Linked DNA regions of Anatilimnocola aggregata. The protein of the gene in region 1 binds, or shares a complex with, the protein of each later gene. Links are inferred from orthologs where the notes say so. Each region holds a gene or a part of one and is shown on either strand. Other genes may lie near its edges.

Evidence for each region.
Region 2: the proteins of ETAA8_RS11880 (region 1) and ETAA8_RS03510 are in contact, whole or in part, in a crystal structure (PDB 5UE9), measured with the Lactococcus lactis proteins. The link is inferred for Anatilimnocola aggregata from one-to-one orthologs. Residues at the interface, in WP_023189152.1 of Lactococcus lactis: Leu4, Gln5, Ala47, Ser48, Met49, Leu50, Leu51, Arg52, Arg53, Met95, Leu98, Arg223, Met224, Ala225, Cys226, Ile228, Gly229, Ala230, Cys231, Tyr232, Ala233, Val235, Glu236, His237, Asn243, His244, Ala245, Lys247, Glu250; in WP_025017116.1 of Lactococcus lactis: Gly25, Phe27, Phe29, Glu32, Tyr33, Lys35, Tyr36, Lys48, Phe56, Thr60, Pro61, Arg62, Val63, Ala64, Glu65, Thr66, Ala67, Ser68, Gly69, Met70, Ile74, Gln77, Pro223, Glu251, Phe274, Ala275, Pro277, Phe278.

Annotation. Positions count from the first base shown.
Region 1 is NZ_CP036274.1:3,131,803-3,143,307, reverse strand. The notes cover bases 6,756-9,755. They hold ETAA8_RS11880 (dihydroorotate dehydrogenase electron transfer subunit), read left to right. Parts: upstream 6,756-7,820; coding sequence 7,821-8,690; downstream 8,691-9,755. Other genes in these bases: ETAA8_RS11875 (polyphosphate polymerase domain-containing protein), read left to right, coding at 8,876-9,755; ETAA8_RS34585 (pseudouridine synthase), read left to right, coding at 6,756-7,824. Outside these bases: ETAA8_RS11920 (3-keto-disaccharide hydrolase), read left to right, coding at 1-481; ETAA8_RS11915 (phytoene desaturase family protein), read left to right, coding at 557-2,002; ETAA8_RS11910 (DinB family protein), read left to right, coding at 2,014-2,499; ETAA8_RS11905 (3-hydroxyacyl-ACP dehydratase FabZ family protein), read left to right, coding at 2,597-3,022; ETAA8_RS11900 (hypothetical protein), read left to right, coding at 3,056-3,643; ETAA8_RS11895 (enoyl-ACP reductase FabI), read left to right, coding at 3,640-4,458; ETAA8_RS11890 (hypothetical protein), read right to left, coding at 4,468-5,481; more of ETAA8_RS34585, read left to right, coding at 5,869-6,755; more of ETAA8_RS11875, read left to right, coding at 9,756-9,781; ETAA8_RS11870 (DUF4956 domain-containing protein), read left to right, coding at 9,805-10,491; ETAA8_RS11865 (hypothetical protein), read right to left, coding at 10,513-10,944; ETAA8_RS11860 (DUF1559 domain-containing protein), read right to left, coding at 11,008-11,505.
Region 2 is NZ_CP036274.1:909,728-921,040, forward strand. The notes cover bases 3,569-6,376. They hold ETAA8_RS03510 (dihydroorotate dehydrogenase), read right to left. Parts: upstream 5,531-6,376; coding sequence 4,607-5,530; downstream 3,569-4,606. Other genes in these bases: ETAA8_RS03500 (NUDIX hydrolase), read left to right, coding at 3,569-3,622; trpS (tryptophan--tRNA ligase), read right to left, coding at 3,619-4,584; ETAA8_RS03515 (hypothetical protein), read right to left, coding at 5,700-5,918; ETAA8_RS03520 (HU family DNA-binding protein), read right to left, coding at 6,025-6,376. Outside these bases: ETAA8_RS03480 (hypothetical protein), read right to left, coding at 1-429; ETAA8_RS03485 (TlpA family protein disulfide reductase), read right to left, coding at 1,200-2,525; ETAA8_RS03490 (DUF4258 domain-containing protein), read left to right, coding at 2,680-2,961; ETAA8_RS03495 (hypothetical protein), read left to right, coding at 2,973-3,200; more of ETAA8_RS03500, read left to right, coding at 3,209-3,568; more of ETAA8_RS03520, read right to left, coding at 6,377-6,411; ETAA8_RS03525 (YkgJ family cysteine cluster protein), read right to left, coding at 6,888-7,307; ETAA8_RS03530 (hypothetical protein), read left to right, coding at 7,397-7,756; ETAA8_RS03535 (MATE family efflux transporter), read left to right, coding at 7,815-9,233; tRNA pseudouridine(55) synthase TruB, read left to right, coding at 9,254-10,141; ETAA8_RS03545 (cupin domain-containing protein), read right to left, coding at 10,313-10,792; ETAA8_RS03550 (DUF421 domain-containing protein), read right to left, coding at 10,826-11,313.

The DNA.
Region 1 (11,505 bases):
GGGCGAGATCAACGTAAAGGATGGCCGCGGCAGTTTGGAAAGCGAGGCCACGTTCGGTGACTTCGTGGCTCAATGGGAATGCATCAGCAACGCGAAGGAATTAAACAGCGGGATCTTTTTCCGTTGCATTCCTGGCGAAGTGACCAACGGTTATGAGTGCCAGATTCACAACGGTTATAAGGACGGGGACCGCACGAAACCCAAGGATTTCGGCACGGGTGGCATTTACCGTCGAATTCCCGCCCGCATGGTTGTTTCGAACGACAACGAATGGTTCCACCAGACTTTGATTGCCGATGGCGCGAACATCGAGTGCTGGGTGAATGGTTATCCGGTCACAGCTTGGACCGATGAACGGAAGCCTCACACAAACCCGCGCGAGGGCCTGCGAACGGAAGCGGGTACGTTGCAGATTCAGGGACACGATCCGACGACCGACTTGTCGTTCCGGAATCTGCGTGCTGTGGAACTGGCAAAATAGTTGGAGTACCGGCTTTAGCCGGCCTTGGGAGTACTGGCCAATGCCAGTACTCCAACAAGAGCAGAAGGAATTTGGATGCCGAAGGATTTTCTCAAAGGTGCCAGCGACGAGTATGACGTGGTCGTCATCGGCAGCGGTCTCGCTGGCATGACGGCCGCGAACATCCTCGGCCGTGCGGGGCATCGCGTGCTGCTGGCAGAACAGCACTACAAACTCGGCGGCATGGCCACCTGGTTCAAGCGCCCCGGTGGTCACATCTTCGATGTATCGTTGCACGGCTTTCCATTTGGAATGATCAAAAGTTGTCGCCGCTATTGGACGGAGGAAATCGCCGAATCGATCGTGCCTTTGAAGAATATTCGGTTCGATAACCCGATGTTCTCGCTGACGACCAGCTACAACCGCGACGACTTCACTCGCTTGCTCATTGAGCGGTTCGGGATCGAGGCGGCAACCATCAAGGCGTTCTTTGATACCGCACGCGGGATGAACTTTTACGACGATCAAAAACTGACGACCGGGCAACTCTTCGAGCGGTTCTTTCCAGGCCGGCCAGATGTCGTTCGCCTGTTGATGGAGCCCATTGTTTACGCCAACGGCAGCACGCTCGAAGACCCGGCCATAACCTATGGCATCGTCTTTTCGAACTTCATGTCGAAAGGGGTTTATACCTTCGAGGGTGGCACCGATCGGCTTGTGCAGTTGATGCACGACGACCTCAAGGCCAGTGGGGTCGATGTGCGCATCAATTGCGATGTCGAAAAGATTCACATCGAGAACGACCGCGTCACAGGCGTTACCATCAACGGCCGCAAGATTGGCTGCCGAGCAGTCGTCAGCAATGCCAACCTGAAATACACCATCCTGAAACTTGCGGGCAAAGAGCATTTCGATCGCAAGTTTGTCGACGATGCCGAAGCGGTCCGACTCAACAACAGCAGCACGCAGGTCTATATCGGCCTGAAGCCGGATGAACGCGTGGACGAAAACATGGGCGACTTGTTTTTCACCAGCACCGCCAAGGAATTTCGCACCGATCTGCTGCTGAGCAAGGATGTCACCAGTCGGACGTATTCGTTCTACTACCCGCGCACGCGCCCGCAAGGCCGGCCGCGCTGCCTGATTGTTTCCAGCACCAACGCCAACTTTGCCGATTGGGCCAAACTTTCGGACGAAGATTACGAAGCCAGTAAGCAGGAGTTAATTGAGGGAACGCTCGATCATTTGAACAACTATATTCCTGGCATCCGCGAGCGGCTGGATCACGTGGAAGCGGCCACTCCTAAGACTTTTCAGCACTACACGCAGCATGTTGCCGGCGCCAGTTTTGGAACCAAGTTCGAGGGACTGGGAGTAAGCCGCGCATTGCCGGAACAAGTGAGCGGACTCTATCACGCCGGCAGCGTCGGCATCATCATGTCGGGCTGGTTGGGTGCGATCAACTATGGTGTGATCGTCGCCAACGATGTCGATGCACTGCTCATGAAAGCACCAGCGCCCCAGCCGCACGCGGCAGAATAACAGGCAGCAACATGTTCGAGCGCGAAACCAGACTCTCCCAGTTTATGGCTGGCTACCTACATAAAGTAGTCGGCGAGATGAGCGACGAGCAGTGCCGTCAAACAACGATTGGCGCGGTCAATCCACCTTCGCATGTGCTCGGCCACTTGGCGATCTCGAACGATAGTGCCTTGCGTTTGCTGGGTCAGCCGATGGTCTGCCCCAAAGCATGGCATACGCTCTTTGGGCCCAGCGCAATTCCCCCAGCACCTGATGCCTATCCGACCAAAGAGACCTTGCTCGAACGGTTCGAAGTGGGACACGCGGCCGTCTGTGCTGCCGCCGTTAAGGCCGACGAGGACACCATGAATCAATCCCATGCGATTGCTTTATTCCACGGCTCGCCTGTTGCGACCATTGGCGATCTGGTAGCCCTGCTCATGACCACGCATTTGTCGCTGCACATCGGTCAGCTATCGTTGATGCGGCGACAATTAGGACATCCGCCGCTGTTCTAACCCGCTTGCCCTAACCTGGGTGTCTCTTCGACAATGGTTCAATCTGCTGGCCGCAACGTTTCGCTTACTACTCTCTTCCGCCGGATTGGCCGCTTGCATGTCACTTGCCGAGATTCTGGATTCGATCCCACATCGCCCACCGATGCTGCTTCTGGATGAAATCGTCTCGCGCGAAACCAATCGTGTTGTCTGCCGCAAAACATTTCGGGCTGAAGAGTTCTACTTCCAGGGACACTATCCCGATTATCCGCTGGTACCTGGCGTTATTCTGTGCGAAGCGACGATGCAAGCCGGCGCGGTGTTGCTCAGTGAAGTCGCCCAGGCTACTAATTGCGTGCCGGTTGCCGGTCGACTCAACGATGTGAAATTCAAGCGGATGATCCGCCCTGGCGATACTGTCGAAATCGAGGCCAATCTCGACGACCGAGTCAGCGATGCCTACTTTCTGTCCGGCAAGATTCTGCACGAAGGAAAGCCTGCCTGCACGCTCAACTTCGTCGTTAAGTTGGCCCCTAAACAATAGTCCTTACAATACCCTTCAGCCGAAGCCCCGGTTATGTCAAAGTCCACTCCGCTCACCGCTCGTCCCAAAAAGCACCTGTACTTAAAGCGGGCAAACGATAAGCTCGTTTGCCACTGCCAGTGCGACGAAGCGCTGATCACTTTCCCGCCGCAGATGGATTGTCCCTGGTGCGGTTGCGGTTGGCTGTTCTGCTGCGCGAAGTGCCGCAAAGCGTTTTCATTTGCGGTCGCGGTGGAATTGAATGAATCGTGGGAAGCAACGGCCCTGCGCGATCTTCAGGGACGCGGGCCGGGTTTTGACGCTCCCACGGAGGACGATGTCGCGGCCTGGGTCGAGGCGATGCAAGTCATGTGCGAAGAACTGGAGTTGGGCGAAGAGTACGTCTATCTCGATGGCTGGTTTATCCCCACCACGGTCGAAGAGATCTCGATGGAAGGGATGCATTCTTATCACGAGATCAACTGCGTGCCGCAAGTCGAAGCCTTAACGGACAAATCAGTTGTCGAAGAGTTGCTTTCTAACGAAGAGTATTGGACCGAGAACCAGGTGCCCGAGGACGACGAGCACGAGCACGAAGAAGGTGAGGATGATGAGGACGAAGACGATGAGGAAGATCGATGAGTGACCCTCAGCCCGACTATTTGGGCCTCGCCGGCAAGTCGGTGATCGTCCTGGGCGTTGCCAATAAAAAGAGTGTTGCCTGGCAGGTGGCACAGGGATTGATCGCCTGTGGCGCAGAAGTCACGTTCGTCGTCCGCAGCGAAGAGCGCCGCGCCAGTGTGCAGAAGCTGATTGGCAGCCGGCCGGTTTTCGTTTGCGATGTCGAGTTCGAAGATCAAATTCAACGGCTGCGCGAGGACCTAATCGCAACCGGCAAAAAATTTGCAGGGCTGTTGCATTCGATTGCCTTTGCTGACTACAGCGACGGGATGAAGCCGTTTCACGAGACGCCCAAGCGGGCATTTCTGCGGGCCATGGATATTTCGTGCTACTCGCTAATGGCGCTGAGCAACGCGCTGAAGGATGTGCTGGCGGAAGATGCGAGTGTGGTAACTGTATCGATTTCGACGACGCGAATGGCCAGCGAGAACTATGGCTACATGGCACCGATTAAAGCAGCCCTCGACTCCTCGCTGGCCTTTTTGGCGAAGTCGTTCAGTCGTTTTTCGCGAGTGCGCTTCAATGCCGTGGGGCCGTCGCTGCTCAAGACCAGTGCTTCCGCCGGTATTCCCGGCTATATCGACTCGTATTTATATGCCGAGCAAGTGATCCCGCGTAAAGCAGCCTTGACGACCGAGGAAGCGGCGAATGTTGCCGTCTTCCTCCTCAGCCCGCGTTCATCCGGCATTCAAGCGCAGAATCTGATTGTCGACGCGGGCATGAGTACGAACTACTTCGATGCGGACGTCATCCGGCGCGCCATGCGGCCGGAATAGCAGTGCACGCTATCGTTTGCTCGCGGCCGGCGGCGTTTGGGCGGAACGGAGTTGCGGTGCCGAAGCGACATACAGCATCGGATCGTCAATGATCCACGGCGTCGAGAGCGAACGGCCGTCGTCCATGTTCATGACGTTAAAAAAGTAGGCCATGAACGTGTGCGCTCGCCAGTTATAGCTATACCAGGAACCGAGATGATCGGCTTCGGTCAGGTTATCGACACCGGCCCTCGAAAAGAAATGGCAGCGGCCATCGGGCGTGAAACTCATGCCCATCGTAATCCACGTTTCGCATTCGTACGTCGGACCAGGCAGGTCGCGGCCCCATTCGTCGCCGCGAATGCGAGCCCGCACGAAGGAATGTTTCTCGCTATTTTTTAGATCGAACTGCTGTTCGAGGAAGATGCCGGGCCAGTATTCGTCACTCTTCCCTTTCGGTGTATGCCCCATTAGGCCAGCGCGAAAGCCAAAGGTGTAGGCGTAACGCATTTCCCATTTCTCAGCGGCGGGCACGTACACTCGCACCACGACATTGGGAGTCCAAGACACAGGAATTTCGCTGCCAAAGCGTCCCTTCACATCTTGCAGCAAGTCATCCTGTTGATCGGCTCCCGACAACCGCCCGGGAACTCCCGAGTAGAGCGTTTGCATCATAATCGAACCCTTGCTCCCTTCGATGCCGCCCTTCGGCGTCGGCACTCGCTTCACGATGTCGGGAGTACCGCGTTTCGCAGCTTCCACCCACAGATAGTTCTTGCTCACACCCCCTGGAGCCCGGATGTTCTCGTCGATGTTGTAGCTGCTCTTCGGGTGCTGGGGATAGTAAATCCAATCGTCGGCTTCGAAGTCGTCGCCCGTTCGTGGCACGCGCGATCCCGTTCCTGGTACCACGACTCCCTTGAGTGATTGCTTCGGCAGCGGAGTACCCACCGGAACTTTAGGCTCTGCGTTTGCCAATTGTCCAACCGCCAGTGCAGCGGCGGAACCAAGCAGGAAGTGACGGCGTGAAACGGGGCTGGACATAGGCGACCATCCTCACAAGAGATGCACGGGATTGCGAACGGGTGTCAAACCGTACGGATTAGGTGGGCTGCAGCGGGAACGAACCGAGGCAGGAGATGGCGGTGCGGCCGGTAGGGGCGGAATGATCCGCAGCAAACGATTCATCGGAATATCAGGCTCCTTCCCTTTCGGCTTTTACGGCGAGGCGGCAGGGCTTGCCGCGCGACGGTCGACAGGCCCCTCAGTTCAGGGAGCATGCGACGCTGTTCGTTCATTCGCAGTTTGCTAGGAGATCCGCGGCGGCCATGGCTGTTTTCCCGTCATTCGGCTAAATTGATGGTTCTGCATTTGCCTGGAGGCACGCCGACAGTCGCTCCACGTGCTTCCCCTTTCCCTCGATTGGCTTCCATGACACGCCCCCGAAAAAGTCGACCTAACCAGCAGTCTCGCCCCTCTGGCCGCGCTGCCGCCGAACACGAAACCGCCGGTGCCCAGCGATTGCAAAAAGTGCTGGCAGCGGCAGGAGTTGCCAGCCGCCGGGACTGCGAAGAACTCATTCGCGAAGGCCGGGTGGAAGTGGACCGCAAGGTCGTGACGGAGCTTGGAACGCGAGTCGATCCCAGCTCGCAAGAGATTCGGGTCGATGGCGAACCCCTGCGGCAGCCTAAGCGGGTCTACTTCGCACTGAATAAGCCCGTCGACGTCGTCTGCACGAACTTCGACCCGTCCGGTCGCGCCCGGGTGATCGATCTGGTTCCGAACGACGAGCGCGTCTTTGCTGTGGGTCGTCTCGACCGCGCGAGCGAGGGCTTGATCCTCGTCACCAACGACGGACTATTTGCCAACCATATCACGCACCCACGTTATGGCGTGGAAAAAACCTATCTGGTCCGCGTGGCAGGACGCCCTGGTCCGGAAGCATTGGCTAAGCTCCGCCGCGGCGTGCATTTGGCCGAAGGCTTTTGCAAAGTTGAGTCCGTCGTGGTAAAGGGACGCCACAAGCAAAGCAGCGATCTATTGATGGTGCTCGATGAAGGGCGCAATCGCGAGATTCGGCGTGTTCTGGCGAAAGTAGGACACAAGGTTCTCAAGCTGAAGCGGATTGCCATAGGGGGACTCAAGCTCGGCATGCTCGAAACGGGCGAATGGCGGAAACTAAGCGGTGCCGAGATCGAATCACTCCTGGCAATCTCGCGGCAGAAGCGCAAAGAGAAGAAGAAAGTTCCCCCTCGGGAGCTCGAGACGGTTGCTGAGTCCACCGAACAGGTAGTCATTCTCGAACAGCCTATTAAAGCACCGAAGAAACGCCCCGCAGCGGAAGCTGCTATTCCGAGTGCCAGCCCTTCGACTCCAGCCAAAAAACCACCTAGTGCGAGTTCCATCGCAGCCAAGTTGCTCGCAGGCAAAGATTTTGAGGACGACGATGAAGACTTCCTCGATAGCTTCGCGGATGACGACTTTGATGACGACAGTGAAGAGGAAAGTGACTTCAGCGACGACGATGAAGACGATGACGATGACGAAACTACTCACGTCAAGCAAACCGTCATCATGGAAGAGATCACAGATGACGAGGGTCCGCCCCGTTCCGGCCCCGCTCCTCGTGGCGATGTGATCGACTTCGACGAAGATGGCCCACCGCCGCTACAGCCTGCTCGGGTGCGTGAACCAGCATCCACTCGCCCGCAACCGCGCCGGCGTGAAGAGACAAAGCCAGTCGGAAACAAATCTGCTGGCAACAAGGTTGCGGCCAGATCGGATCGATCGGGTCCGCTGCGAGCTGAACCGCGTACGGGGCATCGGTCGGCATCGGGACAAGAGCAGCGTCGGGGCCAACGACATCGACGGGAAGAAGAAATGCCCGAATCGCGGGGGCGTGGCGTACGGCAAGAGTCAGGGCGCAGTGATCGTCCCGGTGGCAATCGTGGGCGTGATGACCGCCGCAACCCAACTGGAGCGAGGCCCGCAGGATCGCGATCCCCAGGATCCAAGCCCGAAGGAGGACGTCGCGGACAACGTACGGAAGCTGCCCGGGTCGAAGGTGCTCGCGGTGAAGGCCGGCCTAACAAGGGGCGCGGCACCGGTCGTCCCGGTCAGCAAATGACCCGCGTCGCCGGTCGCCATGTCGCGATCAACCCTGAGGCTCCTCGCGGTGATGCGATCCGCAGTGACGAACGACCTGCCAAGATGCCACGCCGCCCCGGCAAGTTGGTGGCCGCTCGTCCTCAAGAGAATCGTGGAGCCCGGGGTAAGTATCCGGGCAAGATTACGGGCAAGGGAAAACGCGAGGACATCGGTGGCGGTGGTGGGGGCGGCAAGAATATCTTCGGCAAGCGCGTTCGCAAGAAAGGTAAGTCTTCATGAGCGTGGCTCACGCGCCCTATTTGGCCGACTCAGCAGTTCAGCGATCGGTCGAGATCGTGGAGAACATCGAGTTAGCTCGCGATACCTGGCGGGTCCGGTTTCGCTTCCCGGAACTAGCAGCCAAAATCACCCCGGGCCAATTCGTGATGCTGAAGCTGGCAGGCTTCAACGATCCGCTCCTGGGGCGCCCACTCGCTATGTACGACGTGCAGGGCAATGCGCAGGGCGAAGCGACGGATGTCGATGTTGTCTATCTCGTCAAAGGCAAGCTGACTTCGCGTCTTTGCAATTTGCAGCCTGGGCAACGGCTCGATGTTTGGGGACCGCTCGGCAATGGCTTTCAACCGCAGCCGACCGAACACTTGATCATGGTAGCTGGGGGCATCGGGCAGACGCCTTTTCTGGCACTGGCCAAAGAATACTTGGGGCTCGCCCGCTTCGGGTTGCCGCAAAGAAGTGCTCCTCCAGCCCGGCGAGTGACCTTTTGCTACGGTGCCCGAAACCAATCGTATTTCGCCGGGGTTGAAGACTTTGAAGCGCTAGGCGTGGATGTTCGACTGGCTACGGATGACGGCAGTCGCGGCAAGAAGGGACTCGTGACGGATCTGCTGCGTGAGGTGCTTGCGGAAGACCGCGGCCAACCGCGAATCGTCTGCTGCGGTCCAGAGCCGATGATGGAGGCCGTCTCGCTGTTGGCGGCACAGCAGCGGGTTCCGTGTCAAATCTCTTTGGAGACACCCATGGCCTGTGGCATCGGAATTTGCTTCACCTGCGTCGCCAAAGTGAGGGATGAAGATGGCGAATGGGATTACCGGCGCACGTGCGTCGAAGGACCTGTTTTCGATTCGTCGTGCATTGTTTGGTAGGTGACGAAAGTTCGGGCACAAACCTTTTTTTCTTAGGCCGGGGGGCGGGGGCTGTAATTTTCGCTTGCTAATTGCTGGTATGTTGAAACAGAATCACACCTTGCGACCAATTACACTGTATTGATATCGCCGCAGGCAGCGGCGGGCATTTGATTCAGATCACAAAGTTCTGTAGCGAGGGACGAATGCACGCAAGCGCAGAACCGGAGCGATCTCAGCCCGAATTTGGGCCGAGGATGACCGGTAGCAAGGAAGCAGGTGCAGCGTTGAGTTCAACAGTGTCGGGTTCTAGCAACACGACTCCCCCCAACCGCTCGCGGAGCGATCATCGTTTTGGCCAGTATGAGTTAAAGTTTTTGCTGTCTGAAGGACAAGCAGCACAGGTAATAGACTGGGCACGCATTCATATGGCCCGCGATCCTGTCGCCCTCTGCGACGAGAGCGAAATGTATCAGGTCCACAGCGTCTACCTGGATACTCCCGCGCTCGGCGTATTTGGCCGGGCGGGAGCACTCCGCACGCGCAAATATCGCCTCCGCCGCTATGGCCACGAAGAGACCATCTGGCTTGAGCGGAAAGCCAAAGTCAGAGGCCGCGTTAAAAAGCGCCGCACAGCCATTCAGGAAAATCAATTGGCTTGCCTTCATCAGCAAGCGCCACCGCCGCACTGGCCAGGACATTGGTTCCGCCGCCGCGTGCAGTTACGTCAACTCCAGCCTGTTTGCTCAGTCACCTACGAACGCTTCGCGCGAGTCGGTTTGACTCCCGAAGGGCCGATTCGCATGACCCTCGATCGCGCCATCGGCGGCAGCGGTTTGCTCGAGAGTGGTGTCGACAGCCAGCCCGCTGCAAACTGGGAAGTTCCTCGCAGTTCGCTCAGTGGACTGAACCGCCTGAGTGGTTTGTGCATTCTTGAACTGAAGTACCCCACGACACTCCCAGCGCTCTTCAAAGGGGTGATGAGTGACTTCACGCTCGATCCGCTCAAGGTCAGCAAGTTTCGCACTTGCATGGAGACCTGGGTCGTGCCGCCGGCAGAAGAAATTGCCGGCGATGTATCGGGCTCGGATGAATCGCGCGCAGTGGCCTAGGCCTGCTCTCTAGAAAGTATTGCATGGAGACCTGGCTGAAAAATGCGCTCTTCGCGCCCGTTCAAGACCTGCTGGCCTGGGATGCCATCCTGGCCCGCTTGTTGGTTGCCTTTGCCGGTGGCTGGCTGGTCGCCTTTGTTTATGCCTGGGGCCGTCGAACCACGCTGACCGCTTCGACATTTCCCGGCACATTGGTGCTAATGACGATCTTGATCGCCATGGTCACGCAGGTGATTGGCGACAATCTGGCCCGCGCCTTCGGACTCGTCGGAGCACTGTCGATTGTCCGCTTTCGCACCGTGATGCAGGACACCCAAGATGTTGCCTACGTGATTTTTGCGGTGGCTGTGGGCATGTCGATCGGCGCTGGGCAGCCCGTGGTTGCCTTGATGTCGTTTCTGGGAGTGGCAGCAGCAGCCACTATCTTCCGTTACTTCCCCGCCAATGTGAATTCAACCGCAGTCGCAATCTTGCATGTTCGCTTAGGACTGGGCCGAAGTCCGGAAGCAGTTCTCGAGCCTGTCCTGGCCGAATTCACCACACGGCGCGAACTGACGACCGTGGAAACTGCCAAGCAGGGGGCCGCGGTCGATGTGGAGTATCGCGTCCTGTTGCGCCCGGAAATTTCGGCAGCAACACTCGTCGCCAAAATCAACCAGGTCGAAGGAGTGCAGCAGGTGCAGTTCCGCAAGCAAGTACGGGACGACTGAGGTGCCCAGAGCACCAAGCCGTTAAGGCTTCAAGTCAATTTGCAAGTCATTATCCTGGTCGAGTTTGATGTCCCACGTCAGGCCGCTGGTTGCCACGCTAAAGTATTTCATCGGAATCGGACTGGGCGGCGGCGCAGGTTTGGTCACGTCACTCACGAGGGGCATTTCATCGCCCGTGGGACGCCCGGGCTGCACGGCAATCTTGTAAATGCCCGGCGGAATACCCGCGTCTTGATAGGTCCGCACTTCGAACTTCCCTTGTGCATCCAGATCGGCCAGCTGCGATTGCTGACCATCTTCCGATTCCAGGATCACGATGCCAGAGGTTAACGGTTCACCATTGAGCCGGACCTGCCCATGCACCTTCGCCACTGGCGGCCTGGCAGGATTGCATCCGCAGCACAGAAGCACGCAGACAAGCAGGAACCATGAACGGCGCAGATAGCAACACATGATGGGCTCAACCAGCGACTGGGAAGCAAAGACTGAGAAACAAGTGGTATCGATGGCGGGAGGTTAATTTGCCGTATTACCGTCGTCGCGATTGCACAGATCGTGCAGCGTTTGAACCGCCTGCCCTTGCTGCAAAAATCTCACCGACCCGTCAGCAAAGAGCCCGTTCGCGCCACCGGGGTAAACCGATTGAATCGGCCGATTGCAGGCGTAACTGGGATTTCCAATTCCCATTTTCCCCCAGTCTCGTTCGTTGATGGCATAGCGCACGGTGGTGATGTTCCAGTCGCGGTTGTTGTCGGTCGATGGCCCCATCGAAAAACCGTGACCGTAGTCACTGCGACAATCGACTTTGGCACCTGTGCTACTAAAGCAATGGCCCGATTGTTCCGAGGCAGCCAGAGTATTGCTGGTGCCGTCGGAGATCTCGCTGATGCGCACATACTTGTGAGATACAAGTGCGCCGGCCTTGGATTGGTGACCGGTCGCGGTGTGCTGGTTCGTGTTGCCGGTCACGTCGGACGGAGGCACGTTCGGATGCGTACTCGCTCCGCTGATGCC
Region 2 (11,313 bases), 2.2 Mb from region 1 along the record:
CTGAAAGCCTGGCGGCGGCATCCCGAAGCCCGGTGGTGGGCCACTGTTCGTGCGCATGGCAGGTCCTCCGGCGACTCGCGCGGAAGATCCCAAGAACCAATAGCACATTACCGCCACCAGGCCGAGCAGCAGTAGGCCACCCCCCGCGGCACCGCCGATGAGTAGCTTGGTTTGCAAGCTCAGGCCGCCGGCAGTTGCCGGTCGGCCCCCGGGCTGTTGATAAGCGGGCTTGCCAGCAGTCGGCGGATACGAGGGCTGGGCGAACGGATCGGGGGCGAACTGCTTGGGCGCTATGGGCTGCAGCGCAGCTGGTGCCTGGGTTGGCACGGTCAAAGCCCGGCCGCAGGCAGGGCAAGGCAACGTCTTGCCCGCCAGGTGAGGACTGGCCGCGAACGACTGGCCACATTGGCACGAAGCTACGAGAGTCATACACGCATCCCACACGAATAGCCGAGAGACAAACACCGCCGGCAACCGGCCACTCAAGGTACCCACTTTCTTGGGGAGAGGCTACTGTTTTTCGCCCGCCCACCTTCCCTTCATCTTTCCCGCTCGCCCGTTCGGAAATTTCCGTTATTCGCACGTTTCACATACCTGTCGTTCCGTCGTAAGTCATTAATTGACAACGAATTGTGCAATAAACGATCAGGAAATGTCCGCGAAACGGTTTCCGGAAATTTCCGTTATCCAAACTCGCTCCACACGCACTCTTTCGAACTTAAACCGCGATCTTCCCAGGGGTTACTACCGTCGCATGCAGGCAACCACGCCAAATCGAGTTCCAGAAATTTCCGTTATCCGAGCGCGATAACGGCAAATCCATTTCCAGAATCGTCACCCGTTGTCAGCGAGTGCCGGTTGCCAGAAGGGATTTCGTCAGGGCGCAATCCTCGCCCCCCCGGATAGCGCCTGGCGGTCTGCCACCAATCGCATTAGATGCTCCGGTCGTGACACCTCTGGTCACGCCGCGCCGACTTTTTCAAGAATTTCAGGCGGCAGCTGCCATCACTCGCACTTGCGCGCATTTTGGGCCCGGCCGATTTCATCCTCAATGTTCAACTTGGGGTCCGATTGTTGAACACCAATTGCTCGCAAACCCGAGAGTTACGCAACTTGCTGTCCAACAATGGACCCGATTGTTGGACACCCCACTTTTGCGATTTTGCGTCGCAACTCTAAAGTTGTTTTCATTGCGATCCTTACTTGCCGGCCGCAGTCGTAATGGCCGCTTCGAGTTCCTTCAGCCCCTGTTCGGGTTTGATCTCGTACAGACCGGCGTGATAGCTGGCGATCTTGCCGTCGGGGCCGACGACGACGAACAGGGGCAACTTGCCGTTCGCGGCGCGCGGGTCGCCGATCTGCTTGACGAGCGCGCCGTCATCGAGGGCGATGTTGTAGCTGAGATTCATGAAGGCCTTTAAGCGCCGGGCGGACGAGATCGCCCCCCGGCGCGTCTCTTCGACGGCCAGGCGCTCGTCGACATTCACACCCAGGATCAGCGCCTTGTCGGCATGCTTGCGCGAGGCGAAGTCGAGATAGCCGACCTGGCCGTAAGGCTCTTCCAGCGGAGCATCGCGATATTCCCAAAAGTGGAGGACGAGCACTTTGTCTTTCCAGGTCGCGGCATCGAATTCCTTGCCGCTGAGATCGGTCAGCTTGAGTTCTGGCAGTGCCTTGCCAACGGCTGCCTCGCGCAGCGCTTGCATGGCACCCGCGCGGCCTTTTTGATTCTGCAGGTCCTTCACGGCCGCCGCGGCGAAGGAAGCGAGGGGAGTGTTCTCGGTCGCTGACTCGAGATTGGCAATTTGCTTGCGGGCCAGGGCCAGTTGTTCGTCGTTTAGTTCCACGCGTTCGTGGCGCGCGGGGCGCTGCAACTCGGCCCGCAGTTCCAGCCAGGCATTGAAAGCCTGCGCGGTTTTCGCATAGTCGCTCGTGGGCAATTGCTTGATCTCTTTCAGTTCAAACTTCAGTTCGTGCTGCTCCCCTTGGCCAACAAACACTGTTTCGCGCACCGCCACGACTAGCGACGAAGTCTTCGCCACCCAAAGCGTTCGCTTCGGGCCATAAGGGGTGCGAACGTTGATCGTCCAGCAGTTTTGCTCGGCCCGCACGGCCTCGCCGGTCACTTCGTATTCGTAGCGGTCTTCCGTCCACTTCTGACCCTTAGCGAGCGGACTCTCGGCCGTGAACAACAGCGGACAGAGGGGGACGATGCTCTTGCCATCGGCCCGTTCAAACAGCAGCGCTGGTGCTTCGGGCGTATCTTCACGCCGCGTGGCATCGACATTCCAGCGCGCGAAGCGTTCGGTCCACGACCAACTGCCGCGACCGGATTCTTCGATGACCCAATCGATGGGCCGCGAGTTGGCATTCCCCGGCCCCACCAGCGCCAGCAGGCTGAATTCTTTGATCCGCGGATTGCCATCGTCCTTCGAGGCAATCATCGAACCTTCGTAACGAAGTAAAGTCCCTTCGGGCAATTGCGCAGGGACTGCCGCTGCCAGCAGCATGAGAATCGCATTCATGGCGAGCTCTTGTTGAAGAGTAGGTGAGGTGGGTGGTGGGGCGAGGGGGAGTTGGCGGGACAAAGATAAGGTAACCTAAACGCGGCCCAAGCAACAGCAAAACGAACGAATCGTCGGGTTGTACGAGTCTTTCAGAAATCAAGGGCTTCGGCAGATGGGGCAACTTTACGAGGCGATTCGGCGACTTGTCGCTGAAGAAAAATACGTCGTTGGACAGCACGCTACCGAGCGGTTGGAAGAGCGTGGTATTATGGAGTGGCAGGCAGTCGCTGGCCTCGCGGATGGCGAACTGATTATCGAACGAGTTGACGCCAAACCGAATGCCGCAATCGAAGTGCGAGAAGAGTTGCCGGACGGAACGGAGTTCAAGGCGGTTTGGTCTTACCTGCAGCAAAGCGACGTTGCGAAACTGGTCACTGTCCACTTCTTCGATTGAGGCGAATTTCCATGCGCATTCCAGGAGAGCGAATCAGGCGAACGCGGCTCATCCAATCCGAGAAATATGTCGTGGCTGTCGAAGTCGAAATGGTTATTCCGGTCGACGATCCGAGCGAGCCTTGCTATGAGTCAGAGACGATTCAACTGCTCAAAGCGATTAAGGAACATGCAGATAGTGGCGATACTGCTTGGCTAGTCCAGCATGGCAAGGTTTATGCTGCCCTGGAAGCCGCGTAGGGGCCCAGATGCCTGCCAACAAATGTACGCGTGTCGCTGCTTACGGCCTGATCGTCGAAGGTGAGCGAATTCTGCTCTGCCGCATATCTCCCGAGTTGCCGCGGCTGGCTGGCCTGTGGACACTGCCAGGGGGCGGCCTTGATTTCGGCGAAGCACCCGCGGATGGCATGGTTCGTGAGTTAGCAGAAGAAACCGGCCTGATCGTCAAGCCAATATGCCTGGTCAACGTGGATGCGAATGTCTTGCAGGTCGACGAAGTGGTCATGCACAACGTTCGCATCTTCTATCGCGCTCAAGTGATCGGTGGCGAATTGCGGCACGAAGTGCAAGGGAGTACCGACCGGTGCCAATGGTGGCACCGAGAAGAGCTTCCGCCCCTTGTCGAACTGGGGCAACTCGGAATTCGCTTGGCGTTTGGCTAAGCCACACCACAAGCTTTCTTCGCGCGGGATAAGACTTCGCCCGCTTTCTTCCGAGCACGAGCGGCGCCGTCGCGGAGGATTTCTTTTACACCTGCTGGATCGGCGGCCAGTTTTTCGCGGCGCTCGCGGGCGGCGGCGAAATAGGTTTCGGCAGCATCGGCGAGGGCTTTCTTGACGGTGCCGTAGCCAAAGCCACCTTTTTGGTACATGGCCGCCATTTCAGCTTTTTGAGCTTCGGTCGCAAAGAGCGAGAAGAGCTGATAGAGATTATCACCTTCGTAGTCGGGCTTGGGCTCTTCCATGGGGCGCGAGTCGGTGGGGATGCGCATGATCTTTTTGCGGGCGGGGCCGATCGGTTCAAACACTTCGATGGTGTTGTTGTAGCTCTTCGACATCTTCTCGCCGTCGAGGCCAGGCACTTTCGCCGTGGCTTGCAGCACGCGTGCTTTAGGCAGCACGAAGACTTCGCCAAAGTGATGATTAAAACTGCCGGCCAGGTCGCGGCAGACTTCGATGTGCTGAATCTGATCTTCGCCGACGGGGACAATCTCGGCGTCGTAGGCAAGAATGTCCGCAGCCATCAGCACCGGATAAGTGAACAGCCCCACATCGGCCGGCAGCCCTTTTTCTTTCTTCGCCTTGTAGGCATGGCAATTGGCCAGCATGCTCATCGGCGTGCCGGTCATTAGCAGCCAGCAGAGCTCACTGACTTCAGGCACATCGGACTGCACAAACAGAATCGCCTTACTGGGATCGAGACCAAGCGCTAGCAGATCGAGCGCAGCATCCAGCGTATAGCCGCTGAGGGCTTTCGGATCGCGCACGGTGTTGAGTGCGTGCAGGTTGGCAATGAAGTAGTAAGCTTCGTTGCCATGCTGCAGATCGATGTACTGCTGGATGGCACCGAAGTAGTTGCCCCAGTGGAAACGACCCGTGGGCTGAATGCCGGAGAGAACTTTCATAAGCCTGTTGATCTTTTTGTGTTTACTTACCGGGCAATTTCAAAGTGCCGACGATTTCGCGAACCGATGTCGCGCCCAATTCCGCCAAGGCGCTGGGGAGGGCGGCGACAAGTTTGGTGGTCACCGTGGGATCGTAGTAGTTCGCCGTACCGATTTGCACGGCGGTCGCTCCGGTAACGAGGTATTCCATCACGTCGTCGATGGTTGCAATGCCGCCGATGCCGATGATCGGTGTTTTCACCGCTTGCGCTACTTGATAGACGCAGCGGAGCGCAATCGGTTTGATCGCGGGGCCACTCAACCCGCCGACGATGTTCCCCAGCATGGGCTGTCGCTTGCGCCAATTCACAGCCATGCCCAGCACCGTATTCACCAGGCAGAGCGCATCGGCACCTCCATCGGTGGCCGCTTTGGCGATATCGACGATGCGAGTCACATTCGGCGTCAGCTTGGCGAGCACTGGCACGCGGCACCGCTCGCGCACGGCCGAGACCAGTTTAAAACAGAGCGCGGGATCAGCGCCGTAGTCGACACCGTGGGCCACGTTCGGGCAGGAAATATTAAGTTCGATCGCGGCCAGGTTGGGTTGATCGGACAGGGCCGCGGCCATCTCGACAAACTCATCGTGCGTGCTGCCGGCAATGCTCACGACGACCGCTGTCGGCAGGGTTTGCAGGTAGGGCCAGTGATGATCGAGGAACGCTGCCAGGCCGTCGTTATCCAGCCCAATCGAATTCAACAAGCCGGCGGATGTCTCCACAGTTCGCCAAGGGCGATTGCCGGGGCGAGCAGCCTTAGTGATGGTCTTGGGTAGGATGCCGCCCAGCTGGCTGAAATCGACCAGCGACTGCATCTCGCGGGCATAACCAAAGGTGCCCGAGGCAGTGAGGATGGGATTGCGGAGCGAAAGTCGCCCCAGCGAAACGGCAAGATCGGGTACGGGCACGGAAGGGCCGCTGTGTTGGAAGAAGTGGGCATGAGGATGCTGTGTTCGCAGCTGGAGGTGGCTAACGAACGAGCGTCACAAGCCCGAGTCTATCCCGTGCCGAGAAAACGGACAATTGCCAAGCAGTTGGCCCGAGCTTGTGCGGGCTAACTGAATTGCTGCTGGTTGGTTAGATCACGCCGCCGTGGACGCGGTGAGGCGTCAAGTGGCTGGGCTGATCGAGAAACCAGATCCGTTCCCATTCTTCGGTGATCTGCCGGAAGTTTTCCGACGTGTAGATCAACTGCCGAGTACGGACCGCAGGATCACCCGAGTAAATCGGAATGAAGCAGCCCACATTGGCGGCTAGGCTAGCTGCGATGATAGCTCCCAGAATCCACTGCCGCATGATACCATCCTCCGTGAGTGCGACCGCAATCCCTTGCGTTGGCTGATCTTGCGTGCTGATTGTTGCTCAGCGACCGCGATCGTACTATTTCGTTCTACTGCTCGAATCAACCGCCTGTCGAACCGTGATCAGGGCCAGCACCGGCATCAGATGGACCTGGAGGCGGCTCAGTTGAGGGGGGAGCACCATTGCCCTGTCGGGCTGCTTCCCGCTCTTCTAAGAGCCGGACCTTTTCTTCCATCTCCTTACCGGGCTTGAAGGTAACGACGTACTTGGTTGGTACATCGACCCTCGTGCCAGTGCGAGGATTTCGCGCTTTGCGAGCAGCCCGCCGTTTGACCTCGAACACTCCGAAGTTGCGAAGTTCAATTCGCCCGTCCTCAACCAGCGTCTCGACGATAGCATCGAACGTCTTTTGAACGATCTCTTTCGTCTTGAGCTGAGTCAGGCCGATCTCTTCGGAAATCGTCTTCACGATCTCTTTCTTGGTCACGACGGGCACTCCTCCCACTTGGGGCACTTGGCGGCTTTCCGAGAGCAGCAATTTGCTGCCTTAGAACGTTCCAAGTGTAGGTGGCGTAAGTACTAGAGTCAAGCGTCCCCAGTTTTCATCAGCCCGGCAAACGTCGCGTTTAACGACTCTGACGGGTGTATCGCTAGGGGCAACCTGGCTCCGAACTTCCATTTTCTCCACCGACCAAGAGGAAGGCGCACGAAACTCGAATTCCTGTGCAACCATGTATCGGAATGCAGCGCGGCAAACTCCAATACAACCGGCAAAATTTCCCTAGTCGGCACCACCGGCAAAGGCAGAATAGTCATGCCGGTCTTTGCTGCGAAGACTGTAAGTGATTCACTGGCATGCAGTTACAGTCGAACTGATAAATCCAAGTGCCAACTTGCCGGCAACAGAAAATTATTTTCCCAAAATCGGTAAAAGCAGTGTCTTGAAAGCGGGCCAACGACCGCTCAAACCTTGACTTGCTTACGCTGTTCCTCGATTTGACCAAGCTGGTGAAGCTTTCCCTTGCCACTGCCGGGGCAAACTTCGCACGTTTGCTGCCAGGCTGCTTCATTGCGCAGATTCGAGTCCCAGAAGGGCCAGGTCTTGCATTGGCGAGGCCGTGCGCCATACACGCTGCACTTGCGCTTGTCGGTATCGAAAAAGACGCAATCCCCGTTAGGGAACTCTTTTAGGCTCTTGCGCACACCCACGCGGCGAACGTAAAGCTCTTCGAACTTCTCGGGGTCCTCCGGCAGAACCAAAGCTGCCAAGTCTGCGATCTCGGCACTATTCACCCACACGTAGCCAGGGGCACCCGTGCAGCAATCGCCGCACTGCGTGCACTCAAATTGCAGGCCCGCGTGATACCATGGCTGCTCGCTCATTCCACTGTCCTTACTTGCTGCTACTCGATCGGTACTGAGCCGGACGCGTTAGCGCCTCCGGCTCAGCTTTCATGGTATCACAATCTGCTATGCCAACTGCTTGCATCATCTCGGGCGAAATGTTTTTTGCAATGCGAATCGCAGCGGCAGCCCGCGCGCTGGGCGTGTCGCTCGTCATCCTGCGGTCTGCCGCCGAAGTGCCGACCAAGCTGGCCGCCGATTGTCGGCTCGCAATGATTGACCTGGGCTCCGGTGTTGGTGCGGACTTGTTGGGCTTAGTCGCTGCTATTCAAGCAGTTACACCCACGACCCAGATCGTGGCCTTTGGTCCGCACGTCGATCACGAACTCCTCGCCCGGGCACAAGCGGCCGGTTGTACGACCATGTCGAATGGCGAATTCAACCAGCGCTATGCGAACCTGCTCCAAGGGCTATTGTCTGCCTCGTAAGCAACTCTCTTCTCTTCTCTTCTCTTCTGTTTTGTACGGGCACCTCGCCCCCTCTCCCATGCTTGTGGCACCACAATCCGACGGCACCTGGTGGAATCGCCCTGCAGGGGGGCGCGAAGTCCTGGCCCTTTCGTTTCCACTCATCATCTCAACTGCCTTCTGGGCCGTGAGCTGGTTTTTCGATCGGCTGTTCCTCACCTGGTACGACTCGGGTGCCATGGCAGCCTCAATGCCAGCTGGCATGATGCACTGGGCGCTGTTGTGCCTCCCATCCGGCATTGCCTCATACGTCAACACCTTTGTGGCGCAGTATCACGGAGCCGGGCAGCAGAAAAGAATTGGCCACGTTGTTGGCCAAGGAATCTGGTTCGGCATTGCCACCATTCCCGTCTTTGCGTTGACGATTCCGCTGGCGCATTATCTGTTTGCGGGTGCGTCGTCCGATCCGCGGCAAGTGCAACTGCAGACGCATTATTTTCAATCGCTGGCTCTCGGTGCGCCGGCGATGGTCATGGCCAATGCCATGTCGGCTCTCTATACCGGCCGCGGGCAGACCGGGCTGGTGATGATCGTGAATGTCGCCGGCAGCTTGCTCGATGTGGTCCTCGACTACTGCATGGTCTTCGGCGAATTCGGTTTTCCTGAATGGGGGATCGTCGGGGCGGGTATTTCGACAGCCCTGGGCAACTGGTTCAACGTTCTCGTCTTCGGTTTGCTAATGTTGCGACCGTACGACCGCGAACATTTCGGCATTGCCGAAGCCTGGCGACTCGACTGGCCCTTGATGGGCCGGCTGATGAAATACGGCTTTCCCAGCGGTTTGCCGATGCTGATCGAGACCTTCGGGTTTGCGATGCTCACGCGCTTCATCGCCGGTCTCGGCGAAGTCGAAGGTGCCGCCACGTCGCTAGCCTTTAACGTCAACAGCGTGGCTTTCGTTCCCATCATCGGACTGGGCATCGGTGTGGCCACCTTGGTCGGACAATACCTGGGCGATAATAACGACCGCCTTGCGGCCCGCGCGACTTGGACCGGGCTCACCTTCGCGCTCGGCTTCAGCGTGGTCTTTGCCGCTGCCTATTGGTTTGTCCCCGACTGGTTCATCTACTTTCATGCGCAAGGTGCCGACCCGGCCGAGTTCACGCGCGTGCGCGAACTGACGATTACGCTCCTGAGGTTCGTCGCCATCTACTGTCTGTTCGATGCCACGCAAATCATCTTCGTCAGCGCGCTCAAAGGGGCCGGCGATACGCGATTCGTTCTCTATGTCGCCATCGTCCTCTCGACGTTGATGATCGTCCTTGGCAAAATCGCCGAGCACTATTATCACTGGGGCATCTTCGGCTGGTGGTATGTGATGACCGGTTGGATCTTTGCCATGGCCTTTGTCTATCTAGTGCGCTTCCTGCAAGGAAGCTGGCGGACGATGCGCGTCATCGAACCAGAGTTTGTGGCTAAGGAAGTTGCCAGTTCGTAGTTACTCGCTTGATTCCTCCCATGTCTTCCACTCTGAACTTCCCACCCCACGGTCTGCTCAACATCGACAAACCGTCGGCCATGAGTTCGCGACTGGTGGTGACGAAGTTGGAAGGAGTCCTCGCGCCGCTCGCGGTGGGGCATGCCGGCACGCTCGATCCGCTGGCGACCGGAGTACTCGTCGTCTGTGTGGGTCGCGCGACCAAGCTGGTCGATTACTTGCACCGCTTTCCCAAGACATACGTCGCCACGTTCTTACTGGGGCAAGCGAGCGATACCGAAGACATCACGGGTGAAGTGGAAGTCATTGCGAACTCGCGCCGGCCAAGTCGCGCGGAACTCGAAGCAGCACTGCCGCAGTTCACCGGCTCGCTGATGCAGCAGCCCCCCGCATTCTCGGCGTTGAAAGTGGATGGCAGGCGGGCGTATAAGATGGCCCGCAAAGGGAAGACGGTCGCGTTGCAGCCCCGGCCGATTATCGTGCATCGTTTTCACATCCTCCGCTACGAATATCCGCAACTTGAAGTCGAAATCGAATGTGGAACCGGCACCTATATTCGTTCGCTGGGGCGCGACCTCGCGCGGGCTGTGGGAACCGAAGCGCTGATGTCGCAACTGCGTCGCACCGCGATTGGACCTTTCGCAATTGACGCGGCGATCAGCTTCGAGCAAGTGCGCGGCGACAACGTGGAATCACTCCTTAGGCCTTCGCTACTCGCCGTCGATCAAATGCCGCAGATCGTGCTCGACGATGAACAAATGATGGCCCTGCAGCAAACGGGCGTTCTCTTTGGGCTGCCTCAATATCCGCACCCTGAACTCGCTGCGCTAACTCCGACGGGTCGGCTGTTCGCTGTGCTCGTCTCCAGCAAGACCGATCGCTGGAAAGTGAAAACGCTGCTCCGCTGAACTCCTGGGTAATCCCGCAACACTACCGGTTCTACATAGCCCGACGCGTCAGCGAGGGGAAACTATTTGCTGGGTTCCTTTACCGCAGACGAAATCCATATTCCAAGGAGAGGGAACGAGAGATTAAATGTCCCCTCGCTGACGCGTCGGGCTACTTCAATACGAGATAGTTCAATGGTGCGGGACTTTGATCTCCACACCATATTTCGGCGCGATGGCCAGCAGTTTTTCGATCTCGGCCTTGGAGGGTGGCGGCGGTTGCTCGCCGAGCGCGATGGGCTGTCCTACTTCCATAAACATCTGCTCCAGGCCGGCGGGCGCGATGGAGATAATCATCCGCGCGGATTTGTCGCTCGCATTATGAAAGCGATGCAAACTCCCAATCGGCATGTTGGCAAACGTCCCCGCGGTTGCTTGAATCGTCTGCTCGCCGATTTGAAACGTGATCTCCCCTTCGAGCACATAGAACGCCTCTTCCTCGCGGCTGTGAATGTGCGGAGGCGGGCCGCCGCCCGGAGGCACAATCGCTTCCCACATGGCGTACTTGCCACCGGTATCGGCGCCGGTCGCGAGAAAGCGATAGAGATCGCCGACCACAGCAATGGTGCGGCCTTCGTCGGGCGCGCGAAGCACATGAGCAGGAGTTGTCATAATTCTTCCTTGGTGTTTCGCAAAGTGAAGTCGTTAGTGCTTGGCTGCCGGTACCTGATTGTCGCCACCCGAGTCGGATTTCTCTAGCGGGATGACGGAGACGTGGCCATTCGTTTCCAACACGGCATACCGAATTTCTTCGGGACCGGTGTGCCCCGCTGCCCGAATGGCGGCTTGCAGATCGTGCTGGGTCATTTGAACTTCGGCCAATGCCCGGTGATCGATCTTGCCACCGTGAATCAAGATCACCGGCCGGCCTTCGAGCAACTGCTCGACCTTACGACTGCGAAAAGCGAGCCAGCCCAGGCCGGCATCAATGCCCATGAGCGTTGCCGCCAGAATAACCCCCGCGGTGATCGTGTTGTCGCCGCCGTTCATCGAGTTCTGCACGGCATTGCTAATCAGCAGCAGCAGCACCAGGTCGAACGGGGTCATTTGCCCGATCTGCCGCTTGCCGGAAATGCGCAGCAGAAGCAGCACGAAACCAAACACCACCGCCGCCCGAATGACGAACGTCCACC